One region of the Embleya sp. NBC_00888 genome, then DNA from elsewhere that is predicted to be linked to it. Evidence: riboswitches for the same ligand, from Rfam matches in the RefSeq annotation. Region 1 holds a riboswitch; the other holds the start of a gene.
What was found. A riboswitch is a leader RNA that binds a small molecule or an ion and turns the genes downstream of it on or off. The one in region 1 is predicted to bind thiamine pyrophosphate.
Positions count from the first base shown of each region.

Region 2: another riboswitch for thiamine pyrophosphate. It lies ahead of OG948_RS30245 (purine-cytosine permease family protein); the one in region 1 lies ahead of thiC (phosphomethylpyrimidine synthase ThiC).

Region 1 is NZ_CP108784.1:4,538,943-4,545,372, forward strand. Features, by position in the region: gene OG948_RS19000 (cupin domain-containing protein) at 1-247, shown strand, start outside; gene tenA (thiaminase II) at 369-1,034, shown strand; gene OG948_RS19010 (hypothetical protein) at 1,182-1,382, shown strand; TPP riboswitch at 1,435-1,543, shown strand; gene thiC (phosphomethylpyrimidine synthase ThiC) at 1,535-3,304, shown strand; gene OG948_RS19020 (response regulator) at 3,384-4,070, opposite strand; gene OG948_RS19025 (sensor histidine kinase) at 4,067-5,131, opposite strand; gene OG948_RS19030 (ABC transporter permease) at 5,191-5,910, opposite strand; gene OG948_RS19035 (ABC transporter ATP-binding protein) at 5,907-6,430, opposite strand, start outside.
Region 2 is NZ_CP108784.1:7,123,837-7,131,264, reverse strand. Features, by position in the region: gene OG948_RS30270 (glutamate ABC transporter substrate-binding protein) at 1-427, shown strand, start outside; gene OG948_RS30265 (amino acid ABC transporter permease) at 446-1,090, shown strand; gene OG948_RS30260 (amino acid ABC transporter permease) at 1,087-1,896, shown strand; gene OG948_RS30255 (MerR family transcriptional regulator) at 1,954-3,132, opposite strand; gene OG948_RS30250 (plasmid stabilization protein) at 3,294-3,617, shown strand; gene OG948_RS30245 (purine-cytosine permease family protein) at 3,760-5,127, opposite strand; TPP riboswitch at 5,123-5,263, opposite strand; gene OG948_RS30240 (CHAT domain-containing protein) at 5,974-7,170, opposite strand.

The sequences.
Region 1 (6,430 bases):
CAGCGAGCGGAACTTCTCGATGGGCCTGTACGCCCTCGAACCGGGCGAGACCGATACGCAGAAGCCGCACGGTCAGGACGAGGCGTACGTGGTGATCAGCGGTCGGGCCACGCTGACCGTCGGCGACGAGTCCACCGACGTCGCGCGCGGCAGCGTCGTGTACGTCCCGGCCGGCGTGCGGCACCACTTCCACCGGATCACCGAGCCGCTGCGCGTGTTGGTGTTCTTCTCGCCGCCGGAGGGCTGAGCGCGATGCGCGCGGCGCGCGCGAGGGGCGCACTCACGGGCGGGCCCGGACCGGTGTACGACAATCTGATCTTGGGATCCGGGATTCGGATCCCGGGATCCGACGATCGGGAGTAGACCTGATGGCGCTGCGCGACGAGCTCTGGGCCGCGATCGAGGACGTCTACGCGGCGATCCTCGAGCACCCGTTCATCCACGGACTGACCGACGGCACGCTGCCGCGCGAGGCGTTTCGGCACTACGTCGTGCAGGACTCGCACTACCTGCGCGACTACGCCAAGGCGCTCGCGGTGTGCGCGGCCAAGGCGCCGGACGAGGCGACGACCGTGCAGTTCGCCGGCGACGCGGCCGGTGCGATCGCCGCCGAGCGCTCGTTGCACGAGGGCTTCATGGTCGACTTCGGCAGCTCGGTGGCGGACGCGACCGCGACCGAGCCGGTGTTGCCCAGCACCCGGGCGTACGTCAGCTACCTGCTCGCCACGGTGCACAACGGCTCGTTCGCCGAAGGTGTGGCCGCGGTGCTGCCCTGCTACTGGATCTACGCCCGCGTGGGCGACGCGCTGCTGGCCAAGGGCTCGCCCGACGAGCTGTACGGGCGGTGGATAGCCACCTACGGCGCCGAGGAGTTCCAGCAGACGGTGCGCGCGGTGCTCGATCTGGTGGATCGGATCGGCGAGGACCTCTCGGCGACCGAGCGGGCTCGGATGATCGAACACTTCACCACCACGGCCCGCTACGAGTGGATGTTCTGGGACGCCGCGTGGCGCGGCGAGCGCTGGCCGGTCTGAGCGGATCGGGCCGGGCGACGCGACGCGCCCCGGCCGGCCGGAATCGGCCCGGTCGGAACCGGTCCGCCCGGATACGACGTGTCCTCCCGGGGAATGTGGTCCCCGGAAGCACGTCTCGCGTGGGATCGCGTGACTGGGGGTTGAACGATGCAGACATGGCCGCAGTGGGTGCGGATCGGTGTGCCGGTGCTCGCGCTGGTGCTGCTGTGCTGGTTGCTGATCTGGCTGTTCTCGGCCTTCCTGATGCTCATCGTCAAGGGTGTCGTGGGGCTGCTCGTCACGGTCGGGATGGTCGTGCTCGCGCGTACCGCGGTGGTCGGCCGCGAACCGCGGGATCCGCTCGGCTGAAACCCGACGCTGGTCGTGCGACCGGCGGTGTGCCAGGGTGGGGGCGCACCACACGGAGATACACGGGAGCTCGGGGCACCGGGCTGAGAGGGCGCTGAGGCCGCGCCGACCGCAGAACCTGACCGGGTAATGCCGGCGTAGGGAGCCTTTCCATGACCTCGCACGACACTTCGCTGCCCGCTGTCCCGGTTGCCGACCCGGCCGCCGAGAGCACGGTCACCAGCGGACCGATTTCCCCCGCCCACCACCGCGGCTACGTCCCCGGATCGCGCGAGGACCTGCGCGTTCCGGTACGCACGGTGCATCTGACCAACGGCGAGACGGTTCGCCTGTACGACACCTCTGGCCCGTACACCGACCCCGCCTTCGAGGTGGACGTGCGGCGCGGCCTGCCCGCGCTGCGGGAGGCCTGGATCGAGGAGCGCGGCGACACCGTCCGCTACGACGGGCGGATCGGCGCGCTCACCCCGGCCGGTTTCGCGGTGCCCGGCGCCGGGGCCCGACCCAGGCGCGCGTCCGGGGCCGAGGCGGTGACCCAACTCGCCTACGCGCGGCGCGGACTGGTCACCCCGGAGATGGAGTTCGTGGCGATCCGCGAGGGCCTGACGCCCGAGCTGGTCCGGGACGAGATCGCCGCCGGTCGCGCGGTGCTGCCCGCGAACGTCAACCATCCGGAGATCGAGCCGATGGTGATCGGCAAGAACTTCCTGGTCAAGGTCAACGCGAACATCGGCAACTCGGCGGTGACCTCCTCGATCGAGGAGGAGACCGACAAGCTGGTGTGGGCGATCCGGTGGGGCGCGGACACGGTGATGGACCTGTCCACCGGCAAGGACATCCACACCACCCGCGAGTGGATCGTGCGCAACTCGCCGGTCCCGATCGGCACGGTGCCGCTGTACCAGGCGCTGGAGAAGGTGAACGGCAAGCCCGAGGAACTCACCTGGGAGCTCTACCGCGACACCGTGATCGAGCAGTGCGAGCAGGGCGTGGACTACATGACGGTGCATGCCGGCGTGCTGCTGCGCTACGTGCCGCTGACGGCCCGTCGCAAGACCGGGATCGTCTCGCGCGGCGGCTCGATCATGGCCGCGTGGTGCCTGGCGCACCACCGGGAGAACTTCCTCTACACGCACTTCGCCGAGCTGACCGAGATCCTGCGCGCGTACGACGTGACCTACTCGCTCGGCGACGGTCTGCGCCCGGGCTCCATCGCGGACGCCAACGACGCGGCGCAGTTCGCCGAGTTGGAGACGCTGGGCGAGTTGGGCCGGATCTCCCGCTCGATGGACGTCCAGGTGATGATCGAGGGCCCCGGCCATGTGCCGATGCACAAGATCAAGGAGAACGTCGACCTCCAGCAACGCATCTGCGACGAGGCGCCGTTCTACACACTCGGTCCGCTGACCACGGACGTCGCCCCCGGCTACGACCACATCACGTCGGCGATCGGCGCGGCGATGATCGGCATGTGGGGCACCGCGATGCTCTGCTACGTGACGCCGAAGGAGCACCTGGGCCTGCCGGACCGGGACGACGTCAAGGCGGGCGTGATCGCGTACCGGATCGCGGCGCACGCGGCGGACCTGGCCAAGGGGCACCCGGGTGCGCAGGCCTGGGACGACGCGCTCTCCGACGCCCGTTTCGAGTTCCGTTGGCAGGACCAGTTCGACCTGGCGATGGATCCGGACACCGCGCGCGCCTACCACGACGCGACGCTCCCGGCGGAGCCGGCCAAGACGGCCCACTTCTGCTCGATGTGCGGACCGAAGTTCTGTTCGATGCGGATCTCGCACGACATCCGCGCGGAGCATGGCGACGGCGCCGTCGCGACGGAGGTGGACGCCGAGGCCGGGATGCGGGCCAAGTCGCGGGAGTTCGCCGCCTCGGGCAACCGCGTCTATCTGCCGTTGGCCGACTGACGCACGCGTCGACGACGTCCCGGGGGACGGCCTCTCGGGAGATCGACGTCCCGGGAGCGGGCCGGCTTCCGGGACGTCGTCAGGTCGGTCCGGGCCGGTCGCTCTCGCCGGCGACGATGACGCCGTGCTCGTAGGCGAAGACGACCGCCTGCGCGCGATCCCGCAGGCCCAGTTTGGCGAACATGCTGCCCACATGGCTCTTCACGGTCGCCTCGGTGACCACCAGACGGGCGGCGATCTCGCTGTTGGACAGGCCGCGGGCGACCAGGAACAGGGCTTCTCGTTCGCGCGGGGTCAGGCCCGCCAGGAGCGCGGGCGAGGAGCGGAGCGGTTCGGTGCGGGTGGCGAAGTTCTCGATCAGGCGGCGGGTGATCGAGGGCGAGAGCAACGCCTCCCCGTCGTGGACGACGTGGATGGCCTCCACGAGGCGGGCACGGGAGGCGTCCTTGAGCAGGAAGCCCGCGGCGCCGGCGCGCAACGCGCCGAAGACGTACTCGTCCAGGTCGAACGTGGTCAGGATCAGCACGCGTGGCGGCGGCGAGATGCCGGCGGCGTGCAGGCGGGCGGTGGCCTCGACGCCGTCCATCCGCGGCATCCGGATGTCCATGAGCACCACGTCCGGACGTAGGGCGCCCGCCAGTTCGATCGCCTCGTCGCCGTCCTCGGCCTCGCCGACCACGACGAGGTCGTCCTGCGTCTGCAGGAACAGGCGAAGGCCGGTCCTGATCAGCTCCTGGTCGTCGACGATGAGCAGGCGGATGCTCATGCGGGATCCCCCAGCGGCAGTCGGGCCGCGACCTCGAACCCGCCGTCCGCGCCGGGCCGGGCCTCCAGTTCGCCGCCGAGGACGCCGATGCGCTCGCGCATGCCGACGATGCCGTGGCCGCCGGTCGAGGGTTCGGACACCCGCTCGCCGTCGTTGACGACCGCGACCCGCAGATGGGTGCGGTCGAAGTCGAGGGTCACCGCGACGTGTGTGGGTCGGGCGTGCTTGAGCACGTTGGTCAGTGCCTCCTCGACGATGCGGTAGACCGACAACTCGACGCCGCCGGCCAGCGGTCGGGACGTGCCGGTGACCTCCAGGCGCGCGGGCAGCCCCGCCTCGCCGTACGAGGCGACGAGCGCGGGCAGTTGGGCCAGCGAGGGCTGCGGACGCATCCGCACACCCTGGTCCGGCTCGCGCAGCAGCAGCAACATCCGGCGCAACTCGACCAGGCTCTGCTCGGCGTTGCTCTCGACCCGCCCCAGGGTGTCGTCGGCCACGTCCGGCGCGGTGCGCAGTACGTCGCGCGCACCGCGTACGCCCACCAGGGTCACGGTGACCGAATGGGCGATGATGTCGTGCAGTTCGCGGGCGATCGCCGCGCGCTCGCGCTGCGCCGCGATCACCGAGAGCTGCTCGCGCTCGCGCTCGAGGTGGGCCGTGCGCTCCTCCAGGGCCTCGGTGTAGCGCCGTCGGGTCTGTGCGTAGGTGCCCAGTCCCCACGCGACGACGGAGACGGGGATCGAGACGATGCTCGCCGACATCAGGACCAGCGCCGTCGGCGCGAGGGCGGCCACCGCCACACGCCGATTCCGCAGTTCGGCGACGGTGTAGAGGGCCACCAACGTCGGCGCCCCGCCGGGGTAGGCGCCGGTGGCCGCGAGCAGCGCCTCGATCGAGCAGACGAGCACCAGCACGGTGAGGGTCGCGCGCCGGCGGGCGAGCAGGAGCGCACCGGTGAGGACGACGAGTGCGAGGGGCAGCGTCGGGACGGGTGTCGAGTCCTCGAAGGTCACACCGATCTCGACGCTCGTGGTCACCACCGCGACGACGGCGTCGAACACGGCCGAGCGGCGCGCTCGGACCCACCGGCGCGCCGCTCGTACGTACCGGAGAACCGGGTTCACGCCAGGTCACGCCGACGCTCGCCGGCGACGGCCGCGATCACCAGCGCGACCGCCCAGGCGCCGAGGACCACCGCGGCGGCACCGGCCGACAGCGTCGTGTGGTGCGTCGACCGCGCCAGCACACCGGCCGCCCCGAACGGCGTGTAGTTGGCGGCGGACTCGGCGACACCGGCGACCAGCGGAAGCACCGCGAAGTTCACCGGCAACACCACGACCACCCCCACGACCGGGCTGCGCACCATCGCCCCGATGGCGGCACCCATGATCGCAGACAGCACGAAGGCGGCCAGGTTGCCCGCCGCGACCGAGGCGACCTCCCCCGGGGCGAGGTCGGCTCCCGGATGGTCGGCGAGCAGCGGCAGGGCGAGCCCGACGGACACGGCGACCAGCAGTGCCCCGATCAGCAGACCGGTCACCGCGTAGGCGCCGATCCGGGCGAGCAGGACCAAGCCGCGGTCGCGCCGGGCCACCAGCGCCGCGGGTGCGGCGGTGCGGTGGCGGTACTCGCCGGCCACGCCGACGAGTCCCCACAACATCAACAGGACCGGCAGCCCGGACAGCGCCTCCTCCTTCTCGGCCACCTCGTCCAGCCGGCCCGACGCCACGGCGACGATCACGACGTTGAGCACGGTGAACGCGACGCCGCCGGCCACGAAACCGTGGATCGAGCGGGTGGTGAGGGTCTTGAGCAACTCGCCTCGCAACAGCCGGCTCATGCGCTTGGGCCCTTCATCGGAGCCTGCGTCCCGCCCTCGGTCAGATCGAGGAACACGTCCTCCAGGGAGGCGGTCCGCGAGGTGATCTCCTCCAAGGGGATGCGTTCGCGCAGGGCCAACCCGGCGACTTCCGCGGCGGTCAGTCCTTCGATCCGCAACCCGCCGGTGTCCGCGGGCCGGATGCGTCCGCCGGCGCCCTCGACGAGTGCCGACAGCCGCTCGGGCTCGGGGGTGCGTACCGAGAGGGCACCCTGTTCGAGATCGCCGATCGTGCCGGTGTGGATCAGCCGGCCCTTGTCGATGACGACGACGTCGTCGACCGTCTGCGCGGCCTCGCCGAGCATGTGGCTGGAGAGCAGGGTGGTGCGACCGCGGGCGGCCCGGTCGCGGAGCAGGGTGCGCAGTCGGCGGATCGCCTGCGGGTCCAGGCCGTTGACCGGCTCGTCCAGGACGAGCACCTCGGGATCACCGAGCAACGCGGCGGCCAGACCGAGGCGTTGGCGCATGCCCAACGAGTACT
Region 2 (7,428 bases), 2.6 Mb from region 1:
CAAGAACGACAAGGACATCAACGGCCCGCAGGACCTGGCCGGCAAGAAGGTCTGTTCGGTCTCCGGCTCCACGCCGTACCAGCGACTGGTGGCCAACTATCCCAAGGCCACCGCCGTCGCCTACGACAGCTATTCGGTCTGCGTGGACAACCTGATCAGCCTTCAGGTCGACGCGGTCACCACCGACGACACCATCCTCAAGGGCTACGCCGCGAAGGTGCCCGACCAACTCCGGCTCGCCGGCGAGCCGTTCTCCCAGGAGCCGTACGGGATCGGTGTTCCGCGCGGCGACCGGAACTTCCGCCTCGCGATCGACGACGCGATCGTCGCGCACGAGGCGAACGGCGACTGGAAGCGCGCCTACGACTCGACCCTCGGTCTCTCCGGCGTTCCGGCTCCCCAGCCGCCGCCGGTGGACCGGTACTAGCGGAGGGCGTCGACGACGATGAATGTACTGCTCGACAACTTCGCCCTGTTTCGCAAGGGCTTCGTGGGTACGGTCGAACTGACCCTGGCCGCCTCGGCGATCGCGCTCGTGGTGGGCGTGCTGATGGCCTCCTGCCGGGTCTCCCCGGTCCGTCCGCTGCGGATCATCGGCGGCGCGTGGGTGACCGTGCTCCGCAACACCCCGCTCACCCTGCTGTTCTTCGCGGTCGTGTTGGGTCTGCCGCGATTCGGCGTGGTGCTCCCCTTCTTCACCCTCGCGGTGCTCGCCCTGGGCTGCTACACCTCGGCGTTCATCTGCGAGGCGGTCCGCGCCGGCATCAACACCGTGCCGGTCGGCCAGGGCGAGGCGGCCCGCAGTCTGGGCATGAACTTCGGCCAGACGCTCCAACTGATCGTGCTGCCACAGGCGGGGCGCGCGGTGATCCCACCGGTGGGCAGCACGCTGATCGCGCTCGCCAAGAACACCGCGATCGCCGGTTCGTTCAGCGTCACCGAACTGCTCGGCACGTACCGCACCCTCAACGAACTCGGCTACGACATCGTCGTCACGTTCCTGTGGATCGCGGTGGGCTACCTGATCATCACGCTGTCCATCAGCGCCCTGTTCCGCTTCCTGGAGAAGCGCCTGGAGGTGGCCCGATGAGCATCGAGACCTCGGCGCTGTACGACGTCCCCGGCCCGAAGGCCCTGGCCCGGCATCGCACTTACGGCTGGATCGTCACCGCGCTGTTGATCTGTGTGCTGGCGTGGGTGATCTACAAGCTGATCGACACCGGACAGTTCGCCCACGACAAGTGGGCACCCTTCGAATACGTGGGCGTGCAGAAGCTGTTGTTGCGCGGCCTGAGGAACACGCTCGAGGTCTTCGCGTGGGCGGCGGTGCTCTCGCTGGCCTTCGGCGCCTTCTTCGCGGCCGGTCGGCTCTCCGATCACCGGGTGGTCCGCTGGGGCGCGGGCCTGGTGGTGGAGTTCTTCCGGGCCATGCCCGTGCTGGTGATGATCTTCTTCATCTTCATCGCGATGAAGGTCGAACCCCGTCTGGCCCTGATCGCGGGCCTGACCCTGTACAACGGTTCGGTCCTGGCCGAGGTCTTCCGCGGCGGCGTCAACGCGGTCCCCAAGGGCCAGAGCGAGGCGGCCTACGCGCTGGGCATGCGCAAGACCTCGGTGATGGTGCACATCCTGATCCCCCAGGCGGTCCGCACCATGTTGCCCACGATCATCAGCCAGTTGGTGGTCACGCTCAAGGACACCTCGCTGGGCTACCTGATCTCCTACGAGGAATTCCTCTACGCCGGCAAGCAGATCGCCACCAACCTCGACTACAGCCTCCCCTTCATCCCGGTCGTCATCGTCATCGCCCCGATCTACATCGGCATGTGCATGCTCCTCTCCGGCCTTGCCCGCTACCTGGAAAGCAGCGGACGCCGCCGCCACAAGGGCGCCTGACGCCACGTCGGCCGATCGATGCTTCGGCCCGCCCGCGGCCGGCGAACGAGACCGGCCCTATTTCGGGTTCCCGGCTTCGGGGAGGGCCGTGGGCATTACCAATGTGGTGAAGCTGCCCTGGTCGGCGGAGCGGATCAGGATCGGTAGGTCGGGGGCGGCGATGTCGAGGAGGACGTCCGGGCCGACGCCGGCGTCCAGGGCGGGTACGAGTGTGCCCGGGTCGAACGCGAGTCGGGTCGCGGGGCCGGCACAGATCGCGGGCAGGGCGCCGGCGCCGACTCGGATCCCGTCGAGGGTCGTGGTCAACACTCGGACCGGGCTCCGGCTGAGGCTCGGGTCTCGGCCTTGGCCCTCTTCCCGGCCTCGGTCCTGGTCCTCGCCCCGGTCGTGGTCCTCGCCTTCGCCCCGACCCCGACCCCGACCCAGGCCCCGGCCCTCGCCGAGCAGCGCTTCGCGCAAGGCCGCGCGGTCCACCACGACGCGGGTCTGCGGCGCGGCCAATGCGGCGAGCATGTCGCGGTAGGCCGGGTAGGTGTCGGCGGACGTCGCCGGCTCGTGGACCTCGTCGCCGGCGCGCAGGCGGAAGCCGTCGGCGTCGAGTTCGAGGTCGATCTCGCGGTGTCGGGTCGCCCAGGGGCCGAGTGTGATCAGGTCACCCACCCGGACCAGCGCCTGTCCCGGCCCGCCCTCGATCCGACCCGGGCGCAGCGTACGAACGGACAGCCGGTAGCGATCCGTCGCCACCAGGCGCACCTCCCCGTCGGCCACCTCGACCAGCACACACCCGAGCACCGCCGGCTCCCCCGTGCCCGCCGCCGGCACCACCTGGCGCACCGCGCTCGCCCATTCGGCGCCGCCGATGCTCACCCGCGTACCGGCCGTGGTCAGCGAGCGCAGCACGCCCTCGACCACGACCCGCGCGGTGTCGGCGCGTTCGCGCATGCGGTCCAGGTGGGTGCGCAGCAACGCCTCGGCGTGCTCCGGCGGACCGTCGAGTACGGCGACCGCCTCCGGCAGCGGCACCTCCGCCTCGCGCAAGGCCCGCAGCCGCAGTGCTCGCGCCTCCTGCTCCGGCGCGTAGGAGCGGTAGCCCGTCCCCGGGTCCACCGACGCGGGCCGCAACACGCCGCAGTCGTCGTAGTAGCGCAACGCGCTCGGGCTCAGCCCGACCCGCCGCGCGAACGCGCCGATGCCCACCAGTGCGTCCCGTACCTCGTCGTTCGTGTCGTCGTCCATGGCGGCGAGTCTGCGGCTTCGACCTGCTCGAAGGTCAACTGCGGTCGGCCGGCGCGGGTGATCGACGCGAGTGTGGGTAGCCGAAACAGGCCGATGAAGGCGGCTGCGGATGAGGCCGACATGGCATCGAGTGGCGAGTATTACAAGTGAGGTGGACGACCATGCCACGCGGATCCAGCCCCAAGCGCGAACGTCAGTACGAGCACATCAAGGAGAGCGCCAAGCAGCGCGGCACCGGTGAGAAGCGGGCCGAGGAGATCGCCGCCCGCACGGTCAACAAGGAGCGCGCCCGCTCGGGCGAGGCCAAGACCGCGAGTCGCTCGTCGCTGCACGACATGTCCTCGGCGAAGCGGGGCGGCAAGAACTCGCACAAGGGTTCGCAGGCACCCACGTACGACCAGCTCTACGCGGACGCCAAGCGCCGCAACATCAAGGGCCGCTCGTCGATGAACAAGGCGCAGTTGGCCAAGGCCCTGGGCAGCTAGGCGACCCGGTCGGGGCGGGGCTGGTCGGCTCGGGGCGGCGTGGGTCGGGGCGCCTGCGTTCCGCTCCGGGACACCGGGGCCGCCCGGGTGGTGGATCGCGGCCGCGTCGGGAGGAGGCACCCACCGACGCGGCCGGCCCACCTCAACGCGCCGCGACCGCCCGCCGCCGGTCCCACGCGACCGCGAGGTACGCGGTCACGCCCGCGAGCGCGAACGAGAACAGTGAGGCCGAGGTCCACGTCTGCGCGTGGACGTGCAGCGCGTCCTGGAGCCGGCCCCAGAACTTCGCCCACCACTCGACCGAACCCGGGTTGATCATCTGGTACATGCAGAACCCCAGCACCCACGGCACGACCATCACCCAGCGGGCCGGCGCGCGGTCCCCCAGGTCCCAGCCGGCCCGACCGCGTCCGGCGAACAGGTCCACCGCGAGCACACCGAGCAACGGGATGAAGATCGAGCCGATCAGCGACAGGAAGCTCGCGTAGGTGTCGAAGTCGTTCACCATCAGCGCGAACGCGGTGACCAGCGCGCCCACACCCAGGCACAACACCCGGCGGTCCACGCGCGGCGCGAGGTTCTGGATCGACATCGCGGTGCTGTAGACGTTGGCGAAGCTCTGGTCCACCTCGCGCACGACCAGCACGGCGAAGAACACCCACCCGGCGGTGACGCCCAGGAACGAGTCGAAGATCTTGTCCGCGTCGCCGCCGACCTGGGCCAGCGCGACCAGGCCGAGCAGGTAGCACCAGATGCTGGTGATCGAGAATCCGCTGAACGCCGCCCAGAACGCGGGCTTGGTACCGCGCGAGTGGCGGGTGTAGTCGGACGCGAGCGGAACCCAGGAGACCGCGACCGCGAGCGCCGCGTCCATCGCCGGGAAGAACCCGGACCACGAACCCTCGGTCATCGGCGGCAGGCCCTCGCGCCACAACTGGATGGAGAAGTAGAGCATCGCGATGCCCACCGCGATCGTCACGTAGCGACGCAGGATCCGCAGCATGCCCAGCGGACGCAGCGTCATCGCCGTGGTGACCGCGCCGGCGGCGACGATGTACAGCCAGTGCGGGCCGTCACCGTCGGTCATCGCCTCGATGCCCATCGAGATCACCAGCAGCTCGAAGGTGCCCCAGCCGATGCACTGGACGATGTTGAACACCGTCGGCACGTAGGAGATCTTCGTGCCGAACAGACCACGCAACACGGTCATCGCGGGCGCGCCGCTGCGGGCACCGGGGATGCCGGCGACGGCGACCATGAGGGTGCCGATCAGCGTGCCGCCGACGGCCGCGACGATCGCGGCCACCATCGACAGTTGCGGATAGCCGGCCGGGGCGAGCACGAACAGCGCTCCGGAGAAGCCGAGCAGGCTCACTCCGAGGTTGGCCCAGAACGCCGCCTGGTCACGGAACCCGAGAGTACGTGGCGGCGCGGTGTCCAGGATCAGTGGTGCCTCGGTCCCGCCGTGCGGTGTCTCGGGGCGTGCGTCGTCGATGACCGGAGCCGACATGGCTCTACCTGCTCTCCCTACGCCGGCATTACCCGGACAGGTTCAAGCGGTCGGTGGCCCCGGATGCGCCGGCGCTACGCCGACACCCCATGCCGCCCTCTCAGCCCGGTTGGTCCGAGCTCCCGCGATGGCGTGGCGTACAGTACGCGCCCCGCGGGTCGCTTGGGAAGGCGGGGTGAGCCAACACACGCTCGCGCCCGCCGCCTCGCGCGGGCGAACACACGCACACGCCGACCGCCTCGCGTGGGTGAACACATGCTCGCGCGGGCCATGCCGAGTGGGGTGAGCACATGCTCGCGCCGGCCTTCCCGAGTGGGTGAACCGTGGGCCGCGCCGACCTTCCCGAGGAGGTGAACCCTGGCCCGCGCCGGCCTTCCCGAGTGGGTGAGCACATGCGCTCGCGTCAGCCTTCCCGAAGGGGTGAAACCTGGGCCGCGACCGCGATCGAGAGTGGTAGCACGCAACCTCACGCCCGCCATCCCGAGTGGGTGAGCACATGCTCGCGCCCAGCCATCCCGAGGGGGCGTACACAGACGCGCCCACCATCCCGAGTGGGTGAACCGTGGCCCGCGCCTGGGCATCCCGAATGAGTACACGCACCCTCCCGGCCCACCATCCCGAGCCAATGAACACAGGCGCGCGCCATCTGGATCGGGTGAGCACAGGCGCGCGCCCACCATCCCGAGTGGGTGAACACACCCATCGCGCCCACCACCCCCGGTGGTGAACGCAGTTGCCGACGCGCCCGCCGCCCCGAGCGGGTGAACGCACTTCGCGGCTCACCACCCCGAGTCGATGAACACACGCCCGCCGCCACCCGGAGTGGGTGACCGCACGCCCACGCGCTCACCATCCCGAGTGGGTGAAGCCCGCCCAGGCGGTCAGGTCGTCCGGGGCGATCGCGCGCGCCCTGGCGGCCAGTTCGGCCGGCATCGCGGCCGGGATGCCGCGTTTGGGGTCGCGCAGCCACAACTGGGCGGTGCGTACGGCCTGAGCCGGCGGCAGGTCGCGGCGGTCGAGGTAGTGGCGGGCCATGTACAGCGCCAGCGCCGTGATCGTCTCGTCCACCGGCCACAGCGTGGACACCACCGTGTTGCTGCCGGCCGTCAGGTACTCGGCGGCTCGTCGCCAGTTCTCGTCGTGACCACCCGCCGGCACAAAGGCGATCGGATCGCCGGCGGCGCGGCCGACCTCGACCCGGTACCGCCGGTCGAGGTCGCCCGCCGACCGCGCGGCGACGTCGCACAACAACCGCGGCGCGCCGATGTACGAGATGCGCGTGCCCTGCAGCGCGTGCCGGCGGCGGCCGTCGACGACCGTCCAGGCCGCGTGCCAGGGCACCATGCCGAACGGTCCGGCGGGCAGCAGCACCAGGGAAGGCGCGTGGCCGAACGAGTCGGGCAGCGCGGTCAGTACCGGTTCCATCACCGCGGCCCAGGCCCATTCGCACAGCGCGTCGAGCAGGTCGGCCCAGTTCTCCCGATCGCCCCTGCCCAGGTCCAGTCCGTATTCGAGTTCGGGCAGGTCCAGCACCCGCGTCGCGCCGTCGGCGCCGGTGATCACCGCGGCTCCGGGGACGAGTTGTACCAGCGCGTCATTGCCGAGCCGAACCAGCGCGGCGGCGAGCTCGGCGGCCGACGGCGGGTCGAGGAGCGTACGCCACGGGGTGCCGCGCGGGTCGAGCCCGATCCGGGCCGAGGCCACCTGCGCGGCGGCCCGGAGCAGGTGGGCATCCGCCGGCGCGGCCCGATCCGCGCGCCGGAAGCAGAGCCGCGCCTGGTCCCAGGCCCGCCGGTCGCCGGCGGGTGCCGCGCTCGCGGCGTACGCGACGCCCGCCGCGTAGGCGAATTCCGGCCACCGGCCGTCGGCGCCGTCGAGCGTGCCGAGTGCCTCGGTCAGCAACTCGATCGCTTCGGCAAGCAACTCCCGCACAGTGTCCGGGCCACCCTCGGCCGACTCGGCCGCCAACGCCTCGGCGCAGCGTGCCCGACCGCGCTCACCCCGCTCCCGAGCCCGCCGCGTCTCCGCGTCGACATCCGCCACGCCCACCCCCCGCTAGCCCCCGCACGCCGGAACCACGGTACCGGGGCACGAACACGCCCCAACGAACGCGCCGTCACGACCGCGGCCGGATCCCATCGCCCAATCCCACCACTCCACCCCCAACCCGACCCACCACGCCGCCGTCCCGCCAACCCCCCGCCGCACCACACGGGCAGTCCCCCGACCCACCGCCCCACCACGCCATCGCCGGGACGCCACACCCACCCGACCCGCCGGCACACGCTCCACCACCCGACC